Regions from separate parts of the Enterobacter sp. ECC-219 genome, predicted to be linked through region 1. Evidence: predicted binding sites of a transcription regulator. Region 1 holds the regulator's gene; each other region holds the start of a gene.
The links. The regulator CRP, encoded in region 1, controls carbon source genes, mostly activating them, when cyclic AMP is high. The targets are predictions, from matches to a motif close to ATGTGANNNNNNTCACAT.

Region 1 (9,954 bases):
GACGTGGCGGACAAGATTTCGCAGGTACCGACTCATGACGTTGGCCCGTACCAGAATGTGCCGTCCAAACCTGTCGTGATCCTCTCCGCGAAAGTTCTGCCATAAGCCTCTTCGACACGGGCGATCCTCGCCCGTGCTGTGTCCCCTCCCTGCGAAAGCGCGTTTTGCTGCTTATACTTGTGGCAAACGGACTATTCAGGGAGGCGTTAAGTGAAAAAACTCACCGACAAGCAAAAATCCCGTCTCTGGGAGCAGCAGCGTAACGTCAATTTTCAGGCCAGTTGTCTCCTTGAAAAAGGTAATGGTCCTTCAGAGCCCGGCATTGAGACGCTGGAGCTTGGGCCTTCAGCGCCCGGGTTACCGCATCTGTGCCTTATTCACCGTCATCTGTATCACAGAGAGATGAGGCAGGCAGGCGAATTCCGTACCGACGATATTTTTAAGGGTGACATTCCCTTTTGCCATTTTGAGTACATCGAGAAGATGGGTAATGAGTTGATGGCGGCGCTGGAAAGCGAAAAGTATCTTGTGGGTCTGGAAAAAGCGGCGTTTGTTGACAAAGTGAGTCACTACTACTGTGAAATCAACATGCTGCATCCCTTTATCCGTGGTAATGGCATTGCGCAGCGCGTCTTCTTTGAACAGCTGGCTATCCATGCAGGTTACGCGCTGAGCTGGCGGGATATCGATCCCGAGCAGTGGGTAGCGGCGAACCGAAGCGGCGCCATGGGCGATTTGAGCGCACTGAGCGCTATCTTTGCCAAAGTAGTGAGCGAAGCGCGGGAATCTGAGTAGAATAGGGCGGCATTTTTTTCGGGAGCCGCCATGATTCTGCTGATAGATAACTACGATTCTTTCACCTGGAACCTTTACCAGTATTTTTGCGAACTGGGTGCAGAGGTGGTTGTCCGCCGCAACGACGAGCTCAGCCTGGCCGATATCGAGTCGCTGGCTCCGCAGAAAATCGTCATTTCGCCGGGGCCGTGTACGCCATCGGAATCGGGCATTTCTTTGGACGTTATTCAACACTATGCCGGCAGGCTGCCGATCCTGGGCGTCTGTCTGGGTCATCAGGCGATTGCCCAGGTATTTGGGGCTACCATCGTGCGTGCCGCAAAAGTGATGCACGGAAAAACCTCGCCGGTTACCCACACCGGCACGGGCGTATTCACAGGGCTTAATAACCCGTTAACCGTGACGCGCTACCATTCGCTGGTGATTGACCCGCCGACGCTACCCGACTGCTTTGACGTGACCGCCTGGAGCGATACCCAGGAGATCATGGGGATTCGCCACCGCGAGTGGGATCTCGAAGGCGTACAGTTCCACCCGGAAAGTATCCTCAGCGAGCAGGGGCATGCGCTGCTGGCAAATTTCCTTAATCGCTGAATATCTGTTGCCTTGCTGTGATTTTTTATGCATATTTTGTGATTATATTTTCACAATCAATGTGACATAAAATGGATGGGCATGACATGGCAACTGAACAACCAGCAATTACCCGCGCGACATTCGATGAAGTGATTCTGCCGATTTATGCACCGGCTGAGTTTATCCCGGTGAAGGGGAAGGGCAGCCGCGTCTGGGATCAGCAGGGCAAAGAGTATGTGGATTTCGCGGGCGGTATTGCGGTTACGGCGCTGGGTCACTGCCATCCTGCGCTGGTGGAGGCGCTGAAAACCCAGGGCGAAACCCTGTGGCACACCAGTAACGTGTTCACCAACGAACCGGCGCTGCGCCTGGGCCGTAAGATCATTGATGCCACCTTTGCCGAGCGCGTGCTGTTTATGAACTCCGGCACCGAGGCCAACGAAACCGCCTTCAAGCTGGCGCGCTACTACGCGACAACGCGTCACAGTCCTTACAAAACCAAAATCATCGCCTTCCATAACGCCTTCCACGGACGCTCTTTCTTTACCGTCTCCGTTGGCGGCCAGCCGAAGTATTCCGACGGCTTTGGCCCAAAACCGGCCGACATCGTCCACGTGCCGTTTAACGATCTGCACGCGGTGAAAGCGGTGATGGACGACCACACCTGCGCGGTAGTGGTGGAGCCGATTCAGGGTGAAGGCGGCGTGACGGCGGCGACCCCGGAGTTCCTGAAAGGGCTGCGCGCGCTGTGCGACGAACATCAGGCGCTGCTGGTGTTTGATGAGGTACAGTGCGGGATGGGGCGTACCGGAGACCTGTTTGCTTACATGCACTACGGCGTGACGCCGGATATTCTGACCAGCGCCAAAGCGCTCGGCGGTGGTTTCCCGGTGAGTGCGGTACTGACGACGCAGGAGATCGCCTCCGCGTTCCACGTCGGATCTCACGGCTCCACCTACGGCGGTAACCCGCTGGCGAGCGCCGTGGCGGGAGCCGCGTTCGACATCATCAACACGCCGGAAGTGCTGAACGGCGTTAGCGCGAAACGCGAGCTGTTTGTGAAACACCTGAAAAAGATTGATGAACAGTACGACGTGTTCAGCGAGATCCGCGGAATGGGGCTGTTGATTGGCGCCGAGCTGAAGCCGCAGTACAAAGGCCGCGCGCGCGATTTCCTTCACGCTGCCGCGCATGAAGGCGTCATGGTGCTCAACGCGGGGCCGGACGTGATGCGCTTTGCGCCGTCGCTGGTGGTGGAAGAAAAAGATATAGAAGACGGGTTAACCCGCTTTGCCGCGGCGGTCGCGAAGCTCGTTAAAGGCTAATACTCGGTTCGCTTTAACCGGCGCGTTAACCAAATCCCGTGATGCGGGCGCTGACGCCATGCCACCGACGAAATGGTGTGCATGGTGTTCAGATGTCCCAGCACACGCTGCAAATGCTGCTCCAGCGTGCTCATCGGCCCGTAGGTTAACGTCTCCGGCGCTTCCAGAATGTTTGAGTCGCCCGATTCGCCCGGCGCGTCATACTCCAGACGCTGCTGACACCTCTGCAACGCAATTTCACACGACTGCAAATAGCGCTGCGCCAGACCCGGCGTCAGCATCGTGTGCTCGCGCGCCAGCGTCGTCATGGCGTTGATATGCTCGACGATAAACTGGCTGTGCGTCACCCACAGCTTCATATCCGCCAGATAATGTGAATTAAAGCCCGGCTCCTGCATCGCCTGATTCAGCGAGTTAAAGAGGGCGTTATGCGCCTGGTTGACCTTCATACGTTCGTAGGCAAGCGGGGAAGGCTGCGGATCGTCGCTCAGGATCAGACGAATGGCCTGCTGATCGGCCTCCAGCGCGTCGTGGGCGTTTTGCCTCAGCAGCCCGCTCTGCCACTGTGGCCACAGCCAGACCATACCGCCAAAGGCGATCAGGCAGCCAATCAGCGTGTCGATCAGGCGGGCAACGATGAACTGTTCGCCGTTAAGCGTAAGCAGTTGCAGGGTATATACCGCCGTTACCGTAAAGCCCACCATCGCCCAGCCGTAGTTTTTGCGAATGATTAGATAGCTCACCAGGGTGATAGCCAGCATGCCCGCCAGGGTATAGCCCTCGGGCACGTGAAAGTGCAGCGTCACGCCTGCAATAATCAGCCCCGCCATCGTGCCGCCCGCCCGGTGCAGAATGCGCACCCGCGTGGCGCCATAGCCGTTCTGGGTGACAAACAGCACGGTCATTAAGATCCAGTAGGGTTTCGGCAGGTGCAGCGCCATGCCCATCAGGCTGGCGATACTGAGCATGACGCTAATTCGTGCGGCGTTGCGCAGGGCGGACGATTTAAGAGAAAGATAGCTTTTGAGCGCCGGCAGCAGCGGCAGACGTTTTTGTTTATCCGCCATCAGGTCGCGGGGATAAAGCGGTCGCTGGGTGCGCAGCACGCGGGCGATGCGGCTGAAGTGCCAGGCGGCAAACTGGCCGACCGGATTTTCCGGGTGCTGACGGGCAATTTTCTCCAGCGCGCCGAGCTGTTTGTCCATGTTAAAGCGCGTGGGGTAGCGGTGATAAAGTATATCGTCAGCCAGCACCCGCAGGCGCGCGGAGACGGTCTGCGCGTTCCAGCGAATCACCGCTTCGGCATGGCTGCGCTCAACCAGCTTTTGCACCTCCTGCGGGTGATGAAGGCTAACGGAGATATGCTCCTGAAGGTCCAGCCCCACCTGGAAGGTACGCAGCAGCCGTTTGTACTCGTGGTTCTTGTTTGCGGCGAGCATATGCAGCTGCTGATAGCACTGGCTTATCAAATCCACCACTTTTTGCTGGCGCGTCAGCAGCGGCGGTAAGGATTTTTCCGGATCGGTATGCTGGGTGAGCAGGGTGTATTTGGCTTCGCAGTAATCCGCAAGCTGCACGTAGAGCAGGCTCAGAGATTCTCGCAGCGGCTGCTCTCGCCATAGCCAGAACCAGAACCAGTTAAACAGCCCGTACCACAGCGTGCCGAGGGCGTAGATCAGCAGCGGCTCCCACACGGGCATATTCCCGGCGAGGCTCAGGGTAAAGATGGCCGCAATGAGTGACGCTGGAAGCAGGCGAGCGTGCAGCGAGCTGATTTCCGCCGTGACGCCGAGGGTCATCGCCAGCACGGTCAGGATCAGTGGCAGGGGAATATCGCGAGCCAGTAACAGCTGCACCGCGAGGCTACAGCCTGCAAACAGGCAGCCACCGATAATCAGGCGTTTGAAAAAGCGCTTATGCGGCGTGTCCAGACCGGCGATGTTGCAGCAGGCGGGCACGAGGGAAAACAGCAGGCCCTGCTGAAGATGACCTAGGAGCAGGCCCACGGCCACAGGAAGACACAACACCAGCGTTTGTCGCAGTGCGTAGTTAACTTCCGGGTGATAGATCAGCCTGCGCCACATGGGGAAAAGAGACAAAAACGGCGTGACACCTCGCGATGGCACGCCGTTTAAGCAGGATTAACGGGTTCCGTAAACCACGATGGTTTTACCGTGGGCGGAGATCAGGTTTTGATCTTCCAGCATTTTCAGAATACGGCCCACTGTTTCACGGGAGCAACCAACGATCTGACCAATTTCCTGACGGGTAATTTTAATTTGCATGCCGTCCGGGTGGGTCATAGCGTCTGGCTGTTTCGCCAGGTTCAGCAGGGTTTGCGCGATACGGCCGGTCACGTCCAGGAAGGCGAGGTTACCCACTTTCTCTGACGTCACCTGCAGACGGCGCGCCATCTGGGAAGAAAGACGCATCAGGATGTCAGGGTTTACCTGAATCAGCTGACGGAATTTCTTGTAAGAAATTTCAGCCACTTCACATGCTGTCTTTGCACGAACCCAGGCGCTACGTTCCTGGCCTTCTTCAAACAGGCCCAGTTCACCGATAAAATCGCCCTGGTTCAGATAAGAAAGGATCATCTCTTTCCCTTCCTCATCTTTGATCAGCACTGCCACCGAGCCTTTGACGATGTAATACAACGTTTCCGCTTTTTCACCCTGGTGAATCAGCGTGCTCTTCGATGGGTACTTATGAATGTGGCAATGAGACAAGAACCATTCGAGAGTCGGGTCTGTTTGCGGTTTGCCAAGCACCATGCGCTGTTATCCTCTGTTATAAGCTGTCACCAGAGTCATCAGATGCATCCGGACTCTGGGGTTGCAATCGAATTCTTACCCATACCCTGGGAAGTCGGCTGTCGTAACGTTTCGCAGCCAGTAAAGTTTGATGTCCTCTGCATACATGTGTAACGTCAATGTATTACTGTAGCATCCTGAGTGTTTTAGCATAGCTTTCGCCGCGTGTCTCCTGGTGTCTCGCTTCAGCATGATGCAGGTCGCCTTCCATTGCGAGAAATGTAACGCACGCGTAATCTGTCACCAAAAATGCAACGTTGGAGTTAATGAATATGCAAGCGCGCGTGAAGTGGGTTGAAGGTTTAACGTTCCTGGGGGAGTCCGCGTCAGGACACCAGATTTTGATGGATGGTAACTCCGGCGATAAAGCGCCGAGCCCAATGGAAATGGTGCTGATGGCGGCAGGTGGATGCAGCGCGATTGACGTGGTGTCGATTCTGCAAAAAGGTCGTCATGACGTAACGGATTGCGAGGTTAAACTCACCTCAGAACGTCGCGAAGAGGCGCCACGCCTGTTCACCCACATTAATCTGCACTTTGTTGTCACCGGGAAAGCGCTGAAAGACGCGGCGGTTTCACGCGCGGTGGACCTGTCTGCGGAGAAGTACTGCTCTGTGGCGCTAATGCTGGAGAAAGCGGTAAAAATTACGCATTCGTATGAAGTGATTGAGGTGTGATTCACGGGGCATCGTGCGTGTTGATGCCCTCACCCTAACCCTCTCCCACGGGGAGAGGGAACATCTTTACGCGATCTGCTTCCCTTCCATCAACCGCTGAACCAGCGGCGTCATGATGAGCTCCATTGCCAGCCCCATTTTTCCACCCGGCACCACTAACGTATTCATGTGCGAAATAAACGAGCCCTGCAGCATCGCCAGCAGCCAGGGGTAATCAATGCCTTCAAGATTGCGGAAGTGGATCACCACAAAGCTCTCGTCCAGCGACGGGATGCTTTTCGCCGCGAACGGATTGGAGGTGTCCACCGTCGGCACGCGCTGGAAGTTAATGTGGGTGCGGGAGAACTGTGGCGTGAGGTAATTGATGTAGTCTTCCATGGAGCGCACCACGGAGTCCATCACCGCCTCGCGCGAATGGCCGCGCTCGCTCATGTCACGCGTTAGCTTCTGGATCCACTCCAGGTTAACGATAGGGACCACCCCGACCAGCAGATCCACGTGGCGCGCCACGTCGTGCTGAGGCGTAACCACGCCGCCGTGCAATCCTTCATAAAATAATACATCGGTGGGTTCCGGCAGCGGTTGCCAGGGGGTAAAGGTGCCTGGTACCTGGTTCCAGGGTACGGCTTCATCGTAGGTGTGAAGATACTTTCGGGACTGCCCGGTACCGCTCTGCCCGTATTCGCGGAAGGTTTGCTCCAGCAGACCGAAATCATTGGCTTCCGGGCCGAAGTAGCTGATGTGTTTACCCAGATCGCGCGCCTTGCGGATCGCCATGTCCATCTCCGGACGCGTATAGCGGTGAAAGCTGTCGCCTTCGACCTCCGCCGAACGGAGATTCAGCTGGGCGAAAATCTTGCGAAAAGCGAGGCTGGTGGTGGTGGTTCCCGCACCACTCGACCCCGTAACGGCAATAATGGGATGTCTGGCAGACATAGCAACTCCCTGACTGAAAAGGTTGGAAGATCAGCCGTGAAACGCGTTGCGGGGCATGATATTGACCGTCTCATGCAGTTCTGACCACACCAGCACCACGTCGCCGCTTTTCAGCTGGCGTTTAACATCGTTGACCTTTTGCTCAAGCGAACGCTCATGTTCACCATAATCGGTGCCTTCGCGTAATACAAAGCTTTCAATCAGATTATCGAGCGTTTCGGGAGCCAGATCTTGCCAGGGAATGATCATTTTGCACCGTCCAGGTAAGGAGTAAGCCAGTCAGGAATACGCGCCTCCAGCCACATTTTCGGGCGGCGCAGCGTGCCGCCGATAAACCCAACGTGGCCGCCATGTTCAGTTAACTGATAGTGAACGTTGTCGGGCAGGAATTCCTGCGCGGGGATCGAGTGGTGATCCATAAACGGGTCATCCTTGGCGTGAATGATCAGCGTCGGCTGCGTGATTTTGCTGAGCAGCGGCATGGCGCTGCACTGACGATAATAGTCAATTGCATCGGCGAAGCCGTGGATTTTCGCAGTGATCAGATCGTCGAACTCGCGAATACGACGCACCTTTTTCAACTGGCGCAGGCTTACCGGCAGGGTATCCGGGTAGGCCTTGAGCTTACGCGCCGCGTTGGCCTTCAGCAGGTTAAGCAGGTAGCGCTGATAGACGCGGGAAAAGCCTTTATCCATATGGTAGCTGCACTGCTCCAGCATAAACGGCGCGGAAACAATCACTGCAGCATTCAGCGGTACGCTGTCGCCCTCTTTGGCCAGCAGGCAGGCGAGCATATTTCCACCCAGCGAATAGCCCACGGCGGCCGTTGGCACGGTGCCAAAGTTGTCCCGCAGCCAGTGTAAGAACCACGTTCCGTCTTCGGTTTCACCCGAGTGATAAATGCGTTTCTGCCGGTTCGGCTCGCCGCTACAGCCGCGAAAATGCATCACCACGCCGAGCCAGCCGCGCGCTTTTGCCGCCTCAATTAACCCATGTGCATACGGGCTGTGCAGGCTCCCCTCGAGACCGTGAAAGACTACCAGCCGCGGCTTATGACGCGCCTGTTCCGGCGCTTCGCTCCAGGCGAGATCCAGAAAATCACCGTCTGGCAGGTCAAGCCGCTGCCAGTGCGGAGTGAACTGAACCTTGCGGCGGATCAGCCGCGGCAGCATGGTCTGCAAATGGGGATTGGCCACGCCGCGCAGGGGCACGAACTCGGTGCTGTCTTCGGCCGCAATGTCGAAGTCTGAAGGAATGATTTGGGTCATAAGCGCGATGCTGATTCTTGTCGGAAATTTACGATACTTTCCGAATTGTACCCCGTTTAGCCTGGATTTCCGAACCAGGAACTGATCCCGATCACAAATATTTACCTTGATTATTACTCTCAGGCTAATGATTCCGCCCTACGCTTAATTGATGCCTTTCTCGCCAGAGCGCAGACTTTACTCAACGTTAAGCAAATCAGAATGATGTGCTGAATCAGGAGGTTAATAATGTTATCTGGGCAAACACCCGCGCGGCAATGGAACACACGACGCAGCGAGAAAGCGCGTCGACTGGCGTCCGTACCGGTGCAGGGGAAAGTACTGCCAACCGGCGATATTGTCGGCATGCTGGAAAAACTGATCGCACCGGGCGACAAAGTCGTACTGGAGGGCAACAACCAGAAGCAGGCGGATTTTCTGTCCCGCTCGCTTGCCGAAGTGAACCCGCAAATCGTCCACGACCTGCATATGATCATGCCGAGCGTTGGCCGCAGCGAGCATCTGGATATCTTTGAAAAAGGCATCGCCCGCAAGCTGGATTTCTCCTTCTCCGGGACACAAAGCCTGCGGATCTCCCAGTTGCTGGAAGATGGTCAGCTCGAAATCGGCGCGATCCATACCTACATCGAACTGTACTCACGCCTCTATGTCGACCTTTCGCCCAACGTGGCGCTGATTGCCGGTTTTAAAGCGGACCGCAAAGGCAACCTCTACACCGGGGCGAGTACCGAAGATACCCCGGCGCTGGTGGAAGCCGCTGCGTTCCACGACGGTATCGTCATCGCACAGGTGAACGAGCTGGTGGACGACGAGTGCGATCTGCCGCGCGTAGATATTCCAGGCTCCTGGATTGACTACGTGGTCGTTGCAGATAAGCCGTTCTTCATCGAACCGCTGTTCACCCGCGACCCGCGCCTGATTAAACAGGAACATATTCTGATGGCGATGATGGCCATCAAAGGCATCTACGCGGAGCATCAGGTGCAGTCCCTGAACCACGGTATCGGCTTTAACACTGCGGCGATTGAGCTGCTGCTACCTACCTACGGCGAACAGCTCGGTCTGAAGGGCAAAATCTGTAAGCACTGGACGCTGAATCCACATCCGACGCTGATTCCGGCCATTGAAAGCGGCTGGGTCGAAAGCGTGCACTGCTTCGGCGGCGAGCTGGGGATGGAAGAGTACATCCGCGCCCGTCCGGACGTGTTCTTTACCGGTGCCGACGGCTCCATGCGTTCCAACCGCGCCTTCTGCCAGCTGGCGGGCCAGTACGCGGTGGATATGTTCATCGGCTCTACGCTGCAGGTTGACGGTTACGCCAACTCCTCAACCGTGACTCGCGGTCGTCTTTCTGGCTTCGGTGGTGCGCCAAACATGGGCCATGACCCGCATGGTCGCCGCCACGCCACGCCGGCCTGGCTGAACATGATCACCGAGCCTGACCCAATGCAGCGCGGTAAAAAACTCGTCGTGCAGATGGTGGAAACCTTCCAGGCGGGCGTGAAGCCAACCTTCGTGGAAAAACTCGATGCCGTAGACGTGGCGAAAGCCTCCGGCATGCCGC
Region 2 (9,954 bases), 340 kb from region 1:
CTGTTCGCACCGTTCTTCCTGTACGTCTTCGCGCCGCTGCTGAAAGCCAATATCTGGCTGGGCGCGTTGAGCGGCGGGCTGTATATCGGCTTTGTTTTCTCGGCAGGATCGGGGGCGATTGAGGCCTACATCGAACGCGTGAGCCGCAACAGCTTCTTTGAATACGGCAAGGCGCGCATGTTTGGCTGTCTCGGCTGGGGGCTGTGCGCCTCAACGGGCGGCATCCTGTTCGGCATTGACCCGTCGTACGTCTTCTGGATGGGATCGGCGGCGGCGCTGCTGCTGATGCTGCTGCTGGTGGTCGCGAAGCCAAAGCCCAACCAGACGGCGCAGGTGATGAATGCGCTGGGCGCCAACCAGCCGCAGATCACCGCCAGAACCGTCTTTAACCTGTTCCGCCAGCGCAGAATGTGGATGTTCATTCTGTACGTGATCGGCGTGGCCTGTGTGTATGACGTCTTCGACCAGCAGTTTGCCACCTTCTTCAAAACCTTCTTCGCCACGCCGCAGGAGGGGACCCGCGCCTTTGGTTTTGCTACCACTGCCGGAGAAATCTGTAACGCTATCATCATGTTCTGCTCGCCGTGGATCATTAACCGCATCGGCGCGAAAAATACGCTGCTGATCGCCGGGGTGATTATGGCGACGCGCATTATCGGCTCGTCGTTCGCCACCACCGCCGTGGAGGTGATTGCCCTGAAGATGCTGCACGCGCTGGAGGTGCCGTTCCTGCTGGTGGGCGCGTTCAAGTACATCACCGGGGTGTTTGATACTCGCCTGTCGGCCACTATCTACCTGATTGGCTTCCAGTTTGCCAAACAGTCGGCGGCAATTTTCCTCTCCGCCTTTGCCGGGAATATGTATGACCGGATCGGCTTCCAGGAGACGTATCTGATGCTGGGCTGCTTCGTGCTGGCGATCACGGTGGTGTCGGCGTTTACGCTGAGCAGCAGGCAGGAGATTGCCGCCGCCGCGGGGGCAGCAGTATTAACACATCAGTCCAGGTAAAAGACCTCTTTAAGCTCCGCACTCACCGGGCTGTTGTCCGGGTTCGACGGCATTACATCATGCATGTGTTTCCACCAGCGCTGGCAGACGTCGGTATTCGCGACCGCGTTCCAGCGCTCCTCTGATTCAATCTCTACGGTGGCAAACAGAAGGCTACGTTCTCTGTCGAGATAAATGGCATAGTGGTGCGCGCCGTGGTCTTTCAGTGCCGCTTCCAGCTCGGGCCAGATGGGGTTGTGGCGACGCGCGTACTCCTCGTGCGCGTCCGGGTTTACCTGCATGACAAAGGCTTTACGGATCATAATGCCTCCAGATATAGCTCGCGAACCTCGTCGCGGCTGGCGGTGCGCGGGTTGCATGGCGCGCACGGGTCGGCGAGGGCTTTATCCAGCCAGCCTTCGATATCGGCTTCTGTGACGCCAAGCTGGCTGAAGCCGGACGGAATACCGACGCGGGCGCTCAGGTCGCGAATCGCCTGAATCGCTGACAGGCTGGCCGCTTCGTCGCTCATGCCGCGCGTGTCGACGCCCATCGCCTGCGCCACGCGAGCAAACCGTGCCACGGCGTTCGGGCGATTAAAGCTTTCGACGATCGGCAGCAGGATGGCGTTGCACACGCCGTGCGGCAGATTGTGCGTCGCGCCCGGCTGGTGCGCCAGGGCATGCACGAGGCCGAGACCAGCGCTGTTAAACGCCATGCCCGCCAGATACTGACCAAACGCCATCTGCTCGCGCGCGTCCAGGTTATGACCGTCGTCGACCGCTCTGGGCAGCCAGAGGCTTATCAGGCGAATCGCTTCCAGCGCGTTGGCATCGGTTAGCGGGTGCGCGCCAACGGACACATAGGCTTCAATGGCGTGCGTTAACGCATCCATCCCCGTTGCGGCGGTGACGGATGCAGGAATATCCAGCATGACGCTGGCATCATCCACGGCGATATCCGGGATGATGTTCGGGTCGATGATCACTTCTTTCACCTGACGTGCGGAGTCAATAATCACCGCGTTGCTGGTCATCTCCGCCGCCGTGCCTGCGGTGGTGTTGATCGCCACCAGCGGCACGCCCGGGTTTTTCACCTTGCCGACGCCGGAATAATCGGTGGACGGACCGGGGTTGGCGGTGAGGATTTTAATGGCCTTGGCGGTATCAATTGGGCTGCCGCCGCCAAAGGCGATGAGATAATCACACGCGGCTTCCCGGTAGGCCGCGAATCCCTTCTGTACCAGCGCCTCCGTTGGGTTGGGGAAGACCGCGTCAAATAGCTGATATGACATCTGGTGCGCATCCAGCGCGGTAAACAGACTGTCCAGCAGACCCAGCTTCACCAGCTGGCCATCGGTGACAATCAGCGCTTTGCCCCACTCTTTGTTCGCCATCAGCTTGACCATGTCGCCAATAGCGCCCGCACCGTGCAGGCTGATTTTTGGAAGTGCCAACATAAAGCTCATGATAATTCTCCTTAACTATCGCCTGTACCGTCCGGCCAGCGAGGGTTTATGCGTATATTTCCAGCGCTGACCGTAGCGGGGTCACGCCGAAGCGCTTGCCTAGCGCAATAAGCTCTTCGCGGGTAATGGTTTGCTTCATACCGCCCATGGAATAAACCTTCACCAGCACTTCCGCTGATTTCTCGGCGGTGTCGATCAGACCGAAGGTTTCATCCAGCGTTGGACCGCTGCCAAAGACACCGTGGAACGGCCACAGCACCAGCGAATGTTTTTGCATATCTCTGGCGGTCGCCTGGCCGATCTCGTCGGTACCCGGCACCATCCACGGCAGAATGCCGACCCCGTCCGGGAAGACCACCAGACACTCGGTACTGCCTTCCCATAGCTTGCGGGTGATGAAATCAGCGCTGTTTTCCAGCACGTAGGTCAGGGCAATCAGGTTGGTGGCGTGGCAGTGCATGATCACGCGGTCTTTGCCGTTAGTCGCCTTGATGCGCTCGCAGTGGGAGAGGAAGTGCGCCGGCAGTTCGGAGGTGGGCACCGCCTCGTCGGTCAGGCCCCACAGAATGTGGTAGCCCGCGCCGTCGCTGTCCACTTTCACCACGCCGAGGTTGGCCTGCGGGTCAAGCTGAACGTTGCGGAAGAACTTGCCGGAGCCGGTGACGATAAACGGTGTATTCGCGAGCAGCGGCATCGGCTGACTCAGTGCAATATAGCGTGGTTTTTGATGGAAATCGGCCGCGAACGGTTCGATATCCGCGTCGTCCAGGCGCAGCGTCAGGTTGCCACCGTTGCGCTCGTCCCAGCCCTTCAGCCAGGCGTCGGAGGTGGCTTTGATCATGCCCTGGACGAACCAGGAGTGGGTGATAGTCTGCATAGTCTTTATTTTCCAGTTATCGCGGTGAGAGTTTCCCTCACCCTAACCCTCTCCCGAAAGGGGCGAGGGGATGGTTTGCTCCCTCTCCCCTTTGGGGAGAGGGCAGGGATGAGGGGCCAGCTACCCGCGCTGACTCAACACGTCTTTCTCATACGCCCGCACGTTTTCCAGCCACTGGCTGCCTGCCGGCACATCGTTACGCTGGCAGTACATCTCCCAAACGGCCTGCCACGGCAGGGATTTTTGCTCTTCCAGCAGTGCCAGGCGCGCGGTGTAGTCGCCGTTTGCTTCCAGCTGTTTCAGCGCCGCGGTTGGCTCCAGCAGCGCGCGCAAAAGGGCTTTTTTCATATTCCGGGTGCCGATCACCCATGCCGCGATGCGGTTGATGGAGGCGTCAAAGAAGTCGAGGCCGATGTGCACGCGGTCGAAGAGGTCATGACGGATGATTTCGCTGGCAATCGCCTGGGTTTCGTCATCCAGCAGCACCACGTGGTCGCTGTCCCAGCGCACCGGACGGCTGACGTGCAGCAGCAGGCGCGGCACGAAGAGCATGGCGGCGGAGATTTTGTCGGAGATCACCTCGGTCGGGTGGAAGTGACCGGCATCCAGGCACAGCGCGGTCTGGCGGCTGGTGGCGTAACCCATGTAGAACTCATTCGAGCCGACGGTATAGCTCTCCGCGCCAATGCCGAACAGCTTGCTCTCCACCGCATCGATGTGGTGTGCTGGATCCAGTTTTTCGCTGATGGCCTCATCCAGCGCGGCCAGCAGACGCTGACGCGGGGCCAGGCGGTCGACGGTGATGTCTTTCATGCCGTCCGGGATCCAGATGTTCATCACTGACGGCGTGCCAAGCTGTTCACCAAAATAAGCCGAGACGCGGCGGCTGGCCTTCACGTGGTCGATCCAGAACTGACGGATTTCATCGTTGGCATGGGAGAGGGTAAAACCGTCCGCACTCAGCGGGTGCGAGAAGCAGGAGGGGTTGAAGTCCAGGCCCAGCCTGTTGGCTTTTGCCCATTCCACCCAGTTTTTAAAGTGTTCCGGTTTAATCGCGTTACGCGCCACCGGTTTGTCGGACTCCAGATAGATCGCGTGCAGGTTCAGGCGTTTTGGCCCCGGGATCAGGCTCAGTGCCAGCTCCAGGTCTGCACGCAGTTCGGTGGCGTTGCGCGCTTTACCCGGGTAGTTACCCGTCGCCTGAATGCCACCCGTCAGGGAACCTCCCGGGTTCTCGAAGCCAGCGACGTCATCGCCCTGCCAGCAGTGCATGGAGACAGGCAGACGGTCGAGCTGGTGCAGCGCTGCTTCGACATCCACGCCAACGGCGGCGAAACGCTGTTTAGCCAGATCCCAGGCTTGTTCAAGTTGAGTGGTCATGCGCAAAGCTCCTTAGTCAGTCGTTTTTGCTGAAACTGCGCCCGGTAGCGGGCAATTTCATGGCAGGGATTAGGGATGAAAGTAGTCAGGCGGATATTCGCGGTGACCACCGAACGGAATTCATCGACGTCTGAAAGTTCGTCCAGAGCCATCAGCTGAATACCGATGTTGCCGAGCGTCGAGGCCTCCACCGGACCCGCCACCACGGTGATGCCGCAGGCATCGGCGCAGAGCTGGTTCAGCAACTGGTTCTGGCAGCCGCCGCCCACGATATGCAACTGGCTGAACGGTTTGCCGCGCAGGCTCGCCAGCTCGTTCAGAACATCCGCGTAGAGCAGGGCGAGGCTGTCAAAAATACAGCGCGCCAGCTCGGCAGGACGGGAAGGGACCGGTTGTCCGGCCTCGAAACAGGCGGCCTGGATTTCGGCGCTCATATGCACCGGGTTAATAAAGCGGTCGTCATTCGGGTTGATCAGGAACGTACAGGCCTGCAGCTTTTCGGTTTCGGCGATAAGCGCCGGCAGGTCGAAAATATGCTGTTCTTTCAGCATTCGCTGGAGCAGCCAGAGTCCCATGATGTTCTTCAGCACGCGGTAGCGCCCTTCGGCACCGCCTTCATTAGTGATGTTCGCCGTCATCGCGGCGTCGCTGGTGTACGGCGTTTTGCTCTCAAAGCCCATCAGCGACCAGGTGCCGGAAGAGAGGTAGGCCGCGTCTTTGCTGGCCAGCGGGGATGCAATCACCGCGCTGGCGGTATCGTGACTGGCGACGGCGACAACAGGGATGGCGTTCCCCTGCGGGCAGAGCCACTGCCCGATCGCATTACCCGGATGGGTCGGCGTGCCGAACCAGGAAGGTGAGGCCCCCGTCCAGGCCAGCAGGTGTTCATCCCAGCTATCGGTGTTGATGTTGACCAGCTGCGTGGTGGTGGCGTTGGTGTATTCCCAGTTCATGTTGCCGGTCAGCCGGTAGCTTAAGTAGTCCGGGACGAGCAGTGCATGCGCCACCTTTTTGACCAGCTCCGGCTGCTGCTCAACCAGCGCGCGCAGCTGATAGAGCGTGTTAAACGGCAGAAACTGAATGCCGCTGCGGCCATAGATGTTGTGTTTGCCAAGCTGGGCTATGGCCTGTGCCATCAGCCCGTCGGTGCGGCTGTCTCGATACGAGACGGGCAGGCCGATGCGTTCGCCGTGGCTGTCGAGCAGAACGTAGTCCACGCCCCAGGTATCAATGCCGATGCTGTCGATGCGTATGCCATCATTGCAGACGTTGTTCAGCCCGGTGCGGATCTCCGCTTCCAGGGCATCAATATCCCAGGTATCAAAACCGTCCTGTTTTTGCAGGCAGTTGGCGAAACGGTGCATTTCGCGAAGCGTGAGTGTGCGCTTGCCGCAGTCCCAGGTGGCGAGCATTACGCGGCCGCTGGATGCGCCTAAATCGACAGCTACACAATGGCGAAAAGTCATGGTCAGGTCCCTTCTTAAGTCATTGGTGCTGAGTGTAAAAAAGGGAAGAAAAGGCCACCTTCTCGTCACTGACAGCACGAATCTCGCGCTGGCAAGGAAGCAAAGATGAACGTGAGGGAGTTCACAATTTCCAGTGAGGGCGGGGTTTTAGGGCAATGTGACGTTGACCGCATTTCCCGATTTTTCCGTCTGTTTCTTGAAAAACGGACAGTCTTTGCGACGTTTGCTGTCAAAAATTTAAGGTGAGTGTGGAAGGCCTTAATTACTATTTTGAGAACTTTTCTCATTGGTGGGGGCCGCTATGACCGTACTGCACAGCGTCGATTTTTTCCCGTCGGGAACATCTCCGATCGCGATCGAGCCACGGCTCCCGCAGGCCGCGTTTCCTGAACATCATCATGATTTTCATGAAATTGTGATTGTCGAGCATGGGACAGGCATTCATGTCTTCAACGGCCAGCCATACACCATCAGCGGCGGTATGGTGTGCTTCGTGCGCGATCGCGACAGGCATTTGTATGAACATACCGACAATCTGTGTCTGACCAACGTGCTCTATCGTTCGCCGGACGCGTTCCAGTTTCTGTCGGGATTGAACAAGCTACTGCCCCAGGAGCAGGATGGACACTACCCGTCTCACTGGCGGGTGAATCAGTCCACGTTGCAGCAGGTGCGCCAGCTGGTGAATCAAATGGAGCAGAGCGAGGACGGGCAGGAGACCCATGCCATTGCCACCCGCGAGCTGCTGTTTATGCAGCTGCTGGTGCTGTTGCGTCGCAGCAGCCTGGTGGAAGGGCTGGCAAATAACGACGCGCGGCTGAACCAACTGATGGCCTGGCTGGAGGACCATTTCGCCGAGGACGTGTGCTGGGAAACGCTGGCGGATGATTTTTCGCTGTCGTTGCGTACGCTCCATCGTCAGCTCAAGCAGCACACCGGGCTCACGCCGCAGCGCTACCTCAACCGCCTGCGCCTGATTAAAGCGCGTCACCTTTTACGTCACACCGACGAAAGCGTCACGGATATCGCGTATCGCTGCGGTTTCGGCGACAGTAATCACTTTTCGACCCTTTTTCGTCGCGAGTTTAGCTGGTCGCCGCGCGATATCCGTCAGGGGAAGGATGCTTCAATCCAGTAACGCGAAGGCAATCACCGTTTTATTGCCGCAAAATGGCTAATAATGTCCGGTTATTCACCGTAGAGGTTGTGGTGTGGCCGCTCAGTTAATTCTTCGCAAAGATGATTTTTTTGCCTCCGCGAGTCAGGCCGTCGCGGTGGCCGACCGCTACCCGCAAAATGTCTTTGCCGAGCATATCCACGAGTTTTGCGAGCTGGTGCTCGTTTGGCGCGGCAACGGCTTACACATCCTCAACGACCGGCCCTACCGCATCACGCGTGGCGATCTGTTTTACATCCGCGGCGAAGACAAACACGCTTACGCCTCGGTTAACGATCTGGTTTTGCAGAACGTTATCTACTGCCCGGACAGGCTCAAACTGAATGTCGACTGGGCGGCTCATATCCCCGGTTTTCTCAATGCCAGAGGCGAACCCCACTGGCGCTTAAGCAGCAACGGCATGGCTCAGGTGCGCCAGACGATCTCCCAGCTGGAGCAGGAGAGCCAAAAGCACGATTCGGTGGCAAACCCGATGGCGGAGCTGCTTTTCGCCCAGTTGGTCATGACCCTTAAACGCCATCGTTATGCCACCGACAACCCCTCCGCGACCGCCCAGGAAGCGCTGCTGGACAAGCTGATCGCCCGGCTTGCGGGTAGCCTGAACAAAAGTTTCATGCTGGAAAAGTTCTGCGAGCAGGAGCAGTGCAGCGAGCGCGCACTGCGCCAGCAGTTCCGCACCCAGACGGGGATGACGGTGAACCACTACCTGCGCCAGCTGCGCATCTGCCACGCCCAGTATTTGTTGCAGCATACGGAGTTGATGGTCAGTGAAGTGGCGATGCGCTGCGGATTTGAGGACAGTAATTACTTTTCGGTGGTGTTTAATCGCGAGGTGGGGATGACGCCGGTTCAGTGGCGTCATCGTAGTCGAAAGGCAGCGTAATCAGTTCGCCATGCCGAGGCCGACAATGTTAGCGGCAATGATGATCACCACGCAGCCCAGGCTCAGAACGCCCACCGGACGACGCCCGGCGTTATTCCACTCCTTCAGCACCAGCCCAACCAGCCCGCCGCACAGCACGTAGAAGCTCATGTGCAGCATCCAGCTTATGTAGTCGTACTGCGGCGGAATGCTGGCGTGACCCCAGGCGTAGAAAAAGAACTGCAGATACCACATGATGCCGCCCAGCATCGAAAGCAGCACGTTGGTGATAATTAAGGATTTTGCCAGCAAGAAATCTGCTTTTACCGACAGATCCTTCACTTTTGCCAGACGAATGAAGCAGAAGCCGAGGTTTACCAGCGCGCCGCCGCCCATGATGACCACGTAGCTTGGCAGCGCCACGTACAGCGGGTCGACGCCCAGCGCGGCGGCCGCTTCGTGCATGGGTTTTGCGGCGTTCATGGCGAACGACATGCCCGCCGAGAAGATGCCGCACATCACTGCCAGCAGCAGCCCTTTCTTCAGGTTAAAGTCTTCGGCTTTGATGCCCATCTTGCGCTCTTTCAGCTGACCCGCTCGGGTGACGATACCCACGCCGATTACCGCGACAAGCACGCCCAGCAGCGTCATCTGCCCGCCTTTGGTGTTGATCAACACGTCGACATTACCGTTAAGAATGGGCGTCATCAGCGTGCCGACGATCAGCGTAATGCCAATCGCGATGCCGATACCCATCGACATCCCGAGGTAGCGCATGGTCAGTCCGTAGTTAATGTTGCCGATGCCCCACATCGCGCCGAAAAGAAACACCGGCAGCAGGGTGGAAGCACTGAAGGAGGTGAAGTAGCCCCAGAAATCCGGGAGCAGCATGGCGCTAATGGTCCATGGCAAAATCAGCCAGGACACGGTACCGCCAACCGACCACATGGTTTCCCACGACCACCCTTTCACCTTTTTGAACGGGGCATAGAAACAGGCTGCACTGGCTGCGCCTATCAAATGCCAGAAGATACCCATCGTAATCGCATGATTCATTTTACGTCCTCATCGTTTTTATAGCCGGTGGCCTCCCCCCGACTTGATGAGTGTAAAAATTAGGCGGTTCAGGAACCTTCAGAAGGTTGCCGCACTTTGGTTTTGGATGGCAATCAGCGCGTTAACCTGGTGAGCAGACTCACAATTTTGCGTTTAGGCAAAACCTGAATAACCTTATAAAAACTACGGCATTGATAATCATTTTCAATATCATTTAATTAACTATAATGAACCAACTGCTTACGCGGCATTAACAGCTGTGCCGCCCGACAATAATGGAGAGGATTATGAGTTATACACTGCCATCCCTGCCGTATGCCTACGACGCACTGGAACCGCATTTCGACAAGCAGACGATGGAAATCCATCACACTAAACACCACCAGACCTATGTGAACAACGCGAACGCCGCGCTGGAAAGCCTGCCAGAGTTCGCTAACCTGCCTGTTGAAGAGCTGATTACCAAACTGGACCAGCTGCCAGCAGACAAGAAAACCGTGCTGCGTAACAACGCTGGCGGTCACGCTAACCACAGCCTGTTCTGGAAAGGCCTGAAAACCGGCACCACCCTGCAGGGCGACCTGAAAGCGGCTATCGAGCGCGACTTCGGTTCCGTTGACAACTTCAAAGCGGAATTCGAAAAAGCCGCTGCGACCCGTTTCGGCTCTGGCTGGGCGTGGC
Region 3 (9,954 bases), 2.3 Mb from region 1:
TTGTTTTGCAGCTCGCGCTCGAAGCCATTCATAACGGAAAGTACCGTCACCAGTGCCATCACGCCAAGCGTAATGCCAATAGTCGAAAGCCAGGAGACAAAGCGACCGAAGCGGTCCGCGGCGCGCCCACGCATGTAACGTAAGCCTATGAAGAGTGCGACAGGTTGATACATGAAGTCCGTCTGTTTGCTGATAGCAGACCCACGAGTATATAAGCGAATCCGTTAAGGGTAAATGACTGAAACCGTAAGCTTTGGTAATCATTTTTCTGAAAAATTCAGATAAATCAGAGTGCTATTGTCTGAATCGTCACCATACAGCCTCCACCTTTTCCGAAAAACCTCCTGATACAGACTGTTACCCGTTACATCCCGGCTTCGTTTAACAACAATTGCTCGTTCGTTTATGGCAATAAGGTAGTCGCGAACAATGAAGCAAAAAGCATTATGGATTAACCAGATAAAAGGGCTCTGTATCTGCCTGGTGGTTATCTATCATTCGGTCATCACCTTTTACCCGCATCTGAGCGGGCTGCAACACCCGCTCTCCGGTCTTCTCGCCAAATGCTGGGTCTATTTTAACCTCTATCTCGCCCCGTTCCGGATGCCGGTCTTCTTCTTTATCTCCGGCTATCTGATCCGTCGCTATATTGATGAGGTAGACTGGCGCACCAGCCTCGACAAGCGGATCTGGAGCATTGTCTGGGTTCTGGCGCTGTGGGGCGTCCTGCAATGGCAGGCGCTGACCCACCTGAATGCCTGGCTGGCGCCCGACCGCGAGCTTGCCACCTCGTCGAATGCGGCCTACGCCGACTCGTTCTCAGGCTTTGTGCTGGGGATGGTCACCGCCAGCACCAGCCTGTGGTATCTGTATGCTCTGGTGGTCTACTTCACGCTGTGTAAACTGCTGAGCCGCTGGAAGCTGCCGGTACTCGGACTGCTGGCGCTGGCGAGCATCGCGATCAACTTCCTGCCTCTGCCGTGGTGGGGAATGAACAGCGTGGTACGCAACATGATCTACTACAGCATGGGGGCGTGGTATGGCGCGGAGCTGATGGCGTGGATGAAAAGCTTCAACCTGCGCCGCACCTGGCTGGCAACTGGCGCTTTCGCGGCCGTTTCCGTGGTGCTGTGGTTTGCAAACGTTCCTCTCCTGCTTTCCCTGCTGTCGATTGTGTTGATCATGAAGCTGTTCTATAGCTTCGAGCAGCGCTATGCCGTGCATCCTAACAACCTGCTGAACGTGATTGGCTCAAACACCATTGCGATCTATACCACCCACCGCATATTAATTGAGGCCTTCAGCCTGATTCTGATTGGCGAGATGAATGCCGCCCTGTGGCCGATCTGGGCAGAACTGTGCTTAATACTGGTCTACCCGTTTGCCAGCCTGCTTATCTGTACCCTTGCCGGGCTCGGGGTGCGTAAAATCTCCACCGCACTGTTCGGAGACCTTTTCTTCTCTCCTCCGTCTACGCGGAGCCTGTCACCTGCCACCCGTTAATGCCCCTCCGCCCCCGTTTTGGGGGCGTTTAGCCCTGCCGTGCGGTTACGATTTGCTTATGTAAAACGATCGAGGATAATAAAGACATTGCGTATCAGTGATATGCCCCAATACTGTTGGTATATCCATAAGAGACTCTGACATAGCCATGCCTGAACACTATCGTTATTCCTTGCCCGTCAAAGCGGGCGACCAGCGTCAGCTGGGTGAACTCACGGGCGCGGCGTGCGCCACGCTGGTGGCAGAAATCGCCGAGCGGCACCCTGGCCCGGTGGTACTGGTTGCCCCGGATATGCAAAACGCCCTGCGCCTGCACGACGAAATCCGCCAGTTCACCGATAGCCTGGTGTTCAGCCTGGCCGACTGGGAAACGCTGCCTTATGACAGCTTCTCTCCGCATCAGGAGATCATCTCCTCGCGCCTGTCGACCTTGTATCAACTCCCGACCATGCAGCGCGGCGTGCTGATTGTGCCGGTCAATACCCTGATGCAGCGCGTCTGCCCGCACAGCTATCTGCACGGTCACGCGCTGGTGATGAAAAAAGGCCAGCGCCTGTCTCGCGACACCCTGCGCGACCAGCTTGACGGTGCCGGCTATCGCCATGTCGATCAGGTCATGGAACACGGGGAATACGCGACCCGCGGCGCGTTGCTCGACCTTTACCCGATGGGCAGCGACCAGCCGTATCGTCTGGATTTCTTTGATGATGAAATCGACAGCCTGCGCGTGTTCGATGCCGACACCCAGCGCACGCTGGAGGAAGTGGAGTCTATCAATTTACTGCCCGCGCATGAGTTCCCGACGGACAAAACCGCCATCGAACTGTTCCGCAGCCAGTGGCGCGACAGGTTCGACGTGAAGCGTGATGCAGAACATATCTATCAGCAGGTCAGCAAAGGCACGCTCCCGGCCGGGATCGAATACTGGCAGCCGCTGTTCTTCAACGAGCCGCTGCCTGCCCTGTTCAGCTATTTCCCGGCGAATACGCTGATTGTAAACACCGGCGATATCGACGCCAGCGCCAGCCGCTTTGAAAGCGAAACCCGCGCGCGCTTCGAAAACCGGGGCGTTGACCCGATGCGTCCGCTCCTGCCGCCGGAAGCGCTGTGGCTGCGCACCGACGAGCTTAACGCCGAGCTGAAGCGCTGGCCGCGCATGCAGCTCAAAACCGACTCGCTTGCCGATAAAGCCGCCAATACGAACCTCGCCTTCCGGACGCTGCCGGACCTGGCCGTTCAGGCGCAGCAGAAATCGCCGCTGGATAATTTGCGCAAGTTCCTGGAGTCCTTTACCGGCCCGGTCGTGTTTTCCGTTGAGAGTGAAGGCCGCCGCGAAGCGCTCGGTGAGCTGCTGGGACGCATCAAAGTTGCGCCGAAGCGCATTCTGCGGTTAAGCGAAGCGACCGGGAATGGTCGTTACCTGATGATTGGCGCCGCCGAGCACGGGTTCATTGACACGCTCAATAACCTGGCGCTGATTTGCGAAAGCGACCTGCTGGGCGAGCGCGTCGCGCGCCGTCGGCAGGACAGCCGTCGGACCATCAACCCGGACACCTTGATCCGTAACCTGGCCGAGCTGCATCCGGGCCAGCCGATTGTTCACCTGGAGCACGGCGTCGGACGATATCAGGGGATGACCACGCTGGAAGCGGGCGGTATCAAAGGTGAGTACCTGATGCTGACCTACGCCAACGATGCCAAACTCTATGTGCCTGTTTCGTCCCTGCACCTTATCAGCCGCTACGCGGGAGGTGCGGAGGAGAACGCGCCGCTGCACAAGCTGGGCGGCGATGCCTGGGCGCGTGCGCGCCAGAAGGCAGCGGAAAAAGTGCGCGACGTGGCGGCCGAGCTGCTGGATATCTACGCCCAGCGCGCGGCCAAAGAGGGCTTCGCCTTTAAGCACGACAAAGAACAGTACCAGCTGTTCTGCGACAGCTTCCCGTTTGAAACCACGCCGGATCAGGCCCAGGCCATTAATGCCGTGCTGAGCGACATGTGCCAGCCGCTGGCAATGGACCGCTTAGTCTGCGGCGACGTCGGCTTCGGCAAAACCGAAGTGGCGATGCGCGCCGCCTTCCTTGCGGTGGAAAACAACAAGCAGGTGGCAGTGCTGGTGCCGACCACCCTGCTCGCCCAGCAGCACTTCGACAACTTCCGGGACCGTTTCGCCAACTGGCCGGTACGTATAGAGATGCTGTCGCGTTTTCGCAGCACTAAAGAGCAAACGCAGATCCTTGAGCAGGCAAGCGAAGGCAAAATCGACATTCTGATCGGCACCCACAAGCTGCTGCAAAGCGACGTGAAGTGGAAAGATCTGGGGCTGCTGATCGTCGACGAAGAGCACCGCTTCGGGGTGCGTCATAAAGAGCGCATCAAAGCGATGCGCGCGGACGTCGACATCCTGACCCTGACCGCAACGCCGATCCCGCGCACGCTGAACATGGCGATGAGCGGCATGCGCGATCTGTCGATTATCGCCACGCCGCCGGCGCGCCGTCTGGCGGTAAAAACCTTTGTCCGCGAGTATGACAATCTGGTGGTGCGTGAGGCGATCCTGCGTGAGGTGCTGCGCGGCGGCCAGGTGTATTACCTGTATAACGACGTCGAAAATATCCAGAAAGCCGCCGACAGGCTGGCTGAACTGGTACCGGAGGCACGCGTTGCCATCGGGCACGGGCAGATGCGCGAACGCGAGCTAGAACGGGTGATGAACGACTTCCACCACCAGCGCTTTAACGTGCTGGTGTGTACCACCATCATTGAGACCGGGATCGACATTCCGACCGCGAACACGATTATTATCGAACGCGCGGATCACTTTGGTCTGGCCCAGCTTCACCAGCTGCGCGGCCGCGTCGGGCGTTCGCACCATCAGGCCTACGCGTGGCTGCTAACGCCGCATCCGAAAGCGATGACCACCGACGCGCAAAAGCGCCTGGAAGCCATCGCCTCGCTGGAAGATCTCGGCGCAGGCTTCGCGCTGGCCACGCACGATCTTGAGATCCGCGGTGCCGGCGAACTGCTGGGTGAAGATCAGAGCGGCTCCATGGAGACCATCGGCTTCTCGCTCTATATGGAGCTGCTGGAAAACGCGGTCGATGCCCTGAAGGCCGGACGTGAACCGTCTCTGGAAGATTTGACCAGCCAGCAGACCGAGGTTGAACTCCGCATGCCTTCCCTGCTGCCAGACGATTTCATTCCGGATGTGAATACCCGTCTGTCGTTCTACAAGCGTATCGCCAGTGCGAAAAATGAGAACGAGCTGGAAGAGATTAAGGTGGAGCTGATTGACCGCTTCGGCCTGCTGCCAGATGCGGCGAGAAACCTGCTGGATATCGCGCGTCTGCGCCAGCAGGCGCAGAAGCTGGGCATTCGCAAACTTGAAGGCAACGAAAAAGGCGGCGTAATTGAGTTTGCCGAGAAGAATCACGTCAACCCGATGTGGCTGATCGGTCTGCTGCAAAAACAGCCGCAGCATTTCCGTCTGGATGGTCCAACCCGTCTGAAATTTACCCAGGAGCTGACGGAGCGCAAAACCCGCATGGACTGGGTGCGTAACTTTATGCGTCAGCTGGAAGAGAACGCCGTCGCATAACTCGCCCTTCCCCCCTTCAGTGCAGTGCTGCCGGGGGGACAATTTACAAATTCTTTGCACTTCATCCGATCTTCCCGACACACCCATTCGCCATAATTATCTTTAACGTCTTATAAAACAATAACCTTATCATTTATATGGACTATGGTGATGATGACCTCTTCGCGTTTTACCCGCTGGATAACCCTTTTTGCGCTGGCGGCCACCGTCGCGGTTGCGCTTCCTGCGCGCGCAAACACCTGGCCCCTTCCCCCGCCCGGCAGCAAGGTGGTGGGCGAGAACCGCTTTCATGTGGTAGAAAACAATGGCGGTTCACTGGAAGCGATAGCCAAAAAATATAACGTCGGTTTTCTGGCCCTGCTGCAGGCGAACCCCGGCGTCGACCCGTACGTCCCGCGCGCGGGCAGCGTGCTGACCATCCCGTTACAGACTATCCTGCCGGATGCCCCGCGCGAGGGGATCGTGATCAACCTGGCGGAGCTGCGTCTGTACTATTACCCGCCGGGTAAAAATGAGGTTACCGTCTACCCTATCGGTATTGGTCAGTTGGGCGGCGATACGCTGACACCGACGATGGTCACGACCGTCTCGGATAAACGCGCCAACCCAACCTGGACGCCGACGGCCAACATTCGCGCCCGTTATAAGGCCCAGGGCATCGATCTTCCTGCCGTGGTGCCGGCAGGCCCGGATAACCCGATGGGTCACCACGCGATCCGCCTTGCCGCGTACGGTGGCGTTTACCTGCTGCACGGGACGAACGCGGATTTTGGCATCGGCATGCGCGTCAGCTCCGGCTGTATTCGTCTGCGCGATAACGATATCAAAACGCTTTTTAACGTCGTTACGCCGGGAACGAAGGTGAATATTATCAATACGCCGATTAAGGTCTCTGAAGAGCCAGGCGGCGTGCGGCTGGTTGAGATTCACCAGCCGCTGTCAAAAAATATCGGCGACGATCCGCAGACGTTACCCATTAAGCTGAATGCCGCGATGGTGAGCTTCAAAACGAATGCGAATACCGATAGCCTGGTGATGGAGCGCGCGATGGAGGCACGGTCAGGGATGCCGACCGATGTCACCCGGCATCACGATGTCGTCCCGCAGCCGATGTAAATCAGAAATAAAAAACGCCCTGCTGAGCAGGGCGTTTTTTATTGCAGTGGCATAAATGAGGGTTTATGCCCGGCTTATTTGTAGATTACAGCGGTGCCGTGCAGGGTGTTAGGACCGGTCACAGAAGTGATGCGGTAAGATTTTGCACCCATTGCTTCCGCTTTTTGCGCCAGCTGATCTTCCAGTGAGCCCAGGTTAGTCCCGGCAGACGCAGAGATCGTCCCGACTTTATGCTGATCGGCTGGAGTGGATTGTACCTGTACAGCAGCAAAGCTTGCGAAAGAGAGTGAACTCAGGACAGCAGCAGCGATGAGGGTTTTTACGTTTTTCATAATGTTTACCTATGGCAGATGAATTTGGAGGTCGTTATCTATTTAGTTAACGATCGATAGGTAAATCATAAGTGTGATCCAGCTCACGCGTCAACATATTTTTATAACGAGCATTAATTAAATTTTAAAGTCGTTATTTTTCATACATATATGATTAATTTATTTTTAAGCATTCTGCACTGGTGGTGGGTAGCGTTTATTTTTATAATGGTCATTCAACAAACCAACAGAGGACCAACGGCAAATGACAACCGACGTCACGAGTTGTGCGAAGAAAAGCCGTGGCCGACCAAAAGTGTTTGACAGGGATGCAGCGCTTGATAAGGCCATGACTCTCTTCTGGCAACATGGGTATGAAGCGACCTCGCTTTCCGATCTGGTAGAAGCCACCGGAGCCAAAGCGCCGACGCTTTATGCTGAATTTACCAATAAAGAGGGGCTGTTCAGGGCGGTGCTGGACAGGTACATTTCGCGCTTTGCGGCGAAACACGAAGCGCAGCTATTTTGTGAAGAGAAAAGCGTTGAACAGGCACTACGGGATTACTTCACCGCCGTTGCCACCTGTTTCACCAGTAAAGAGACGCCCGCGGGCTGCTTTATGATTAACACCTCTGCCACCCTGGCGGCGGCGTCGAAAGAGATCGCCAATACGGTGAAATCGCGTCATGCAATGCAGGAAGAGACGCTCAGCGCATTTCTGGCTCAGCGCCAGCAGCGCGGTGAAATCCCTGCGCAATGCAATCCTCAGCTGTTGGCGCAATACCTGAGCTGTATTTTGCAGGGGATGTCGATCAGCGCCCGTGAAGGGGCGACGCTGGAAAAGCTGCAGAATATTAGCGACACCACGCTGCGGCTGTGGCCTGAGCTACTGAAAATCTGAAAAAAAAAGCTCCTCAGCCTGAGCGCATGAGGAGCTAAATTCAGAGAACATCTTTTTTACGCTTTGTTGTTCAGTACCAGCTGACCATTTCCATCAAGTGGAATTTGGGTACCCGGGTCTTTATCCATGCGGATTTTGCCCTGCTGATCGCCAATTTTATACGTCACGTCATAACCCAGCATTTTCTCCGACTTGTCATAGACGGTTTTGCAGCGCTGCTGAGTCGTAGTGTAGGTATCATTATCCTGCATCGCGCCCTGCACCTGGTTACCGGCATAGCCGCCACCCAGCGCGCCGACCACGGTCGCCACATCTTTGCCCCGGCCGCCGCCGAACTGGTGACCAATCACCCCACCCGCTACCGCACCGAGAACAGAGCCGGCAATACGGTTTTCATCCTGTACCGGACGACGATGGGTTACGGAGACGTTACGACACTCCTGACGAGGGGTTTTTACGGTTTCTTTAATAGGCGTTGCGGAAACCACCTGCGCGTACTGCGGGCCGCGATCTAAAACGTTGAGACTGGCAACAGCTGCCACACCTAACGCAGCTGCGACACCAATCCCTATACCCGCCAACATTGATTTATTCACGGGACTTCCTCCTTTGTTGCTATTGGTAACAATTCTGCAATGGAGGCGCGGCTTCGCCAATAAGACAAAGGCTCAAAAAGGGGACATCGGGGAGAGATATATCGTGTTTAGGAGAACTCTTAAGTCCCTAATCCACGACGAGCAGCATGATATGCTAAAAACTCCCCCCGGAGGGCCCGGAGGGAGTGAAAGATTAGTGCAGCTTCAGACGCGGACGAATGACGCGGTTGATTCTGCCCACCAGCATCATCAGGCCCGTTTTAAAGTAGCCGTGCAGCGCGATCTGGTGCATACGGTACAGGGAGATATACACGAAGCGTGCAATGCGCCCTTCCACCATCATCGAGCCACGCATCAGGTTACCCATCAGGCTACCGACGGTAGAGAAGTTTGACAGCGATACCAGGGAACCGTGGTCTTTATAGATATACGCCTTCATTGGCTTACCTTTGTACTGCGCCAGAATATTGTGCAGCACCAGGCTTGCCATCTGGTGAGCGGCCTGAGCACGCGGCGGCACGAAGCCCCCTTCAGGACGCGCGCAGGAGGCACAGTCACCAATAGCAAAAATATCAGGGTCACGCGTGGTTTGCAGCGTTGGCTCCGTAACCAGCTGGTTAATGCGGTTCGTCTCCAGACCGCCGATCTCTTTCATAAAGTCAGGCGCTTTGATACCTGCCGCCCAGACCATCAGATCCGCTTTGATGTACTCGCCGTCTTTGGTGTGCAGGCCGCCTTCGTCGGCGCTGGTTACCATGGTCTGTGTCAGCACCCGCACGCCCAGTTTCGTCAGTTCATTGTGCGCCGCGCCGGAAATGCGCGGAGGCAGCGCAGGCAGAATACGCTCACCCGCTTCAACCAGCGTCACGTTCAGCGCTTCGTTAGTTAACCCTTTGTAACCGTAGCTGTGCAGCTGTTTCACCGCATTGTGCAGCTCCGCGGACAGCTCTACGCCCGTCGCGCCGCCGCCGACAATGGCAATGTTAACCTTGCCGTTCGCACCCATGTTACTGGTGTACTTCAGGAACAGGTTCAGCATTTCCTGATGGAAACGACGCGCCTGGTGCGGGTTATCGAGGAAGATACAGTGCTCTTTCACGCCCGGCGTGTTGAAGTCGTTGGAGGTACTGCCGAGCGCCATCACCAGCGTGTCATACGGCAGTTTACGCTCAGGAACCAGCAGCTCGCCTTTATCATCACGCAGCTCTGCCAGGGTGATGGTTTTGCTTTCGCGGTTGATATCCACCACCGAGCCCAGCTGGAACTGGAAATGATGGTTGCGCGCGTGCGCCAGATAGCTCAGCGCGTCCACGCCCTCATCCAGAGAACCGGTCGCCACTTCATGCAGCAGCGGTTTCCACAGGTGGCTGTGGTTACGATCCACCAGCGTAATTTTGGCTTTTTTACCGCGCCCCAGCTTCTTGCCTAACTGTGTGGCCAGCTCCAGCCCGCCAGCACCACCGCCTACAATCACTATCTTTTTCAATGGCGTAGTCAACGTGACCCCCTCAAATTATTAACCAATTGTTAATTAAAAGTTATGAAAATAACCCTTAATTAACAACAGGTTACAGCACTGAAACCATTCAGGTGCATTGAGAATAACACGTCAGGCGCATTGGTCATACCAAAATTGATATGCATCAAGTTTTGATGGCTTAAAAGTATACAATTCTGGACAAAAAGAAACCCGGTGCGCGTTCGCGACCGGGTTTCTGAAGCGGCAGGCTGTGGTTTAGCCCAGTGTTTTAAAGGCTTTGATGCGCTGGAGGTGCGGGGAGATGTTTTTGAACTTGTGGGTCTGCTCTTCGTCCCAGACTATCTCATAGTAATGATGCAGGAGTTCTGCAGCCCGGTGGCTGTTGAGAGCCTCATCATTACGCGACAGGATCACCAGGCAGCGGTCACGGTTCTTCTCCCGAAAATTGCTGA

Region 2: the regulator CRP is predicted to act here: its motif matches at 6,334-6,351, upstream of rhaS (HTH-type transcriptional activator RhaS).
Region 3: the regulator CRP is predicted to act here: its motif matches at 6,618-6,635, upstream of bhsA (multiple stress resistance protein BhsA).

What each region holds. Positions count from the first base shown of each region.
Region 1 covers NZ_CP143680.1:205,890-215,843, reverse strand. Annotated here, with positions in the region: gene ppiA (peptidylprolyl isomerase A) at 1-105, shown strand, start outside; gene V1603_RS01170 (putative adenosine monophosphate-protein transferase Fic) at 211-795, shown strand; gene pabA (aminodeoxychorismate synthase component 2) at 826-1,389, shown strand; gene V1603_RS01160 (aspartate aminotransferase family protein) at 1,476-2,696, shown strand; gene V1603_RS01155 (YccS/YhfK family putative transporter) at 2,693-4,780, opposite strand; gene crp (cAMP-activated global transcriptional regulator CRP) at 4,838-5,470, opposite strand; gene V1603_RS01145 (OsmC family protein) at 5,782-6,186, shown strand; gene V1603_RS01140 (phosphoribulokinase) at 6,253-7,122, opposite strand; gene V1603_RS01135 (YheU family protein) at 7,153-7,371, opposite strand; gene V1603_RS01130 (hydrolase) at 7,368-8,390, opposite strand; gene mdcA (malonate decarboxylase subunit alpha) at 8,619-9,954, shown strand, end outside.
Region 2 covers NZ_CP143680.1:546,204-556,157, reverse strand. Annotated here, with positions in the region: gene V1603_RS02630 (MFS transporter) at 1-1,008, shown strand, start outside; gene rhaM (L-rhamnose mutarotase) at 996-1,310, opposite strand; gene fucO (lactaldehyde reductase) at 1,307-2,455, opposite strand; gene rhaD (rhamnulose-1-phosphate aldolase) at 2,502-3,332, opposite strand; gene rhaA (L-rhamnose isomerase) at 3,453-4,712, opposite strand; gene rhaB (rhamnulokinase) at 4,709-6,178, opposite strand; gene rhaS (HTH-type transcriptional activator RhaS) at 6,480-7,316, shown strand; gene rhaR (HTH-type transcriptional activator RhaR) at 7,390-8,238, shown strand; gene rhaT (L-rhamnose/proton symporter RhaT) at 8,239-9,273, opposite strand; gene sodA (superoxide dismutase [Mn]) at 9,561-9,954, shown strand, end outside.
Region 3 covers NZ_CP143680.1:2,538,953-2,548,906, reverse strand. Annotated here, with positions in the region: gene lolC (lipoprotein-releasing ABC transporter permease subunit LolC) at 1-173, opposite strand, end outside; gene V1603_RS11995 (acyltransferase family protein) at 430-1,503, shown strand; gene mfd (transcription-repair coupling factor) at 1,652-5,098, shown strand; gene V1603_RS11985 (L,D-transpeptidase family protein) at 5,249-6,214, shown strand; gene bhsA (multiple stress resistance protein BhsA) at 6,289-6,546, opposite strand; gene V1603_RS11975 (TetR/AcrR family transcriptional regulator) at 6,791-7,426, shown strand; gene V1603_RS11970 (glycine zipper 2TM domain-containing protein) at 7,483-8,022, opposite strand; gene V1603_RS11965 (NAD(P)/FAD-dependent oxidoreductase) at 8,216-9,520, opposite strand; gene ycfP (alpha/beta hydrolase YcfP) at 9,758-9,954, opposite strand, start outside.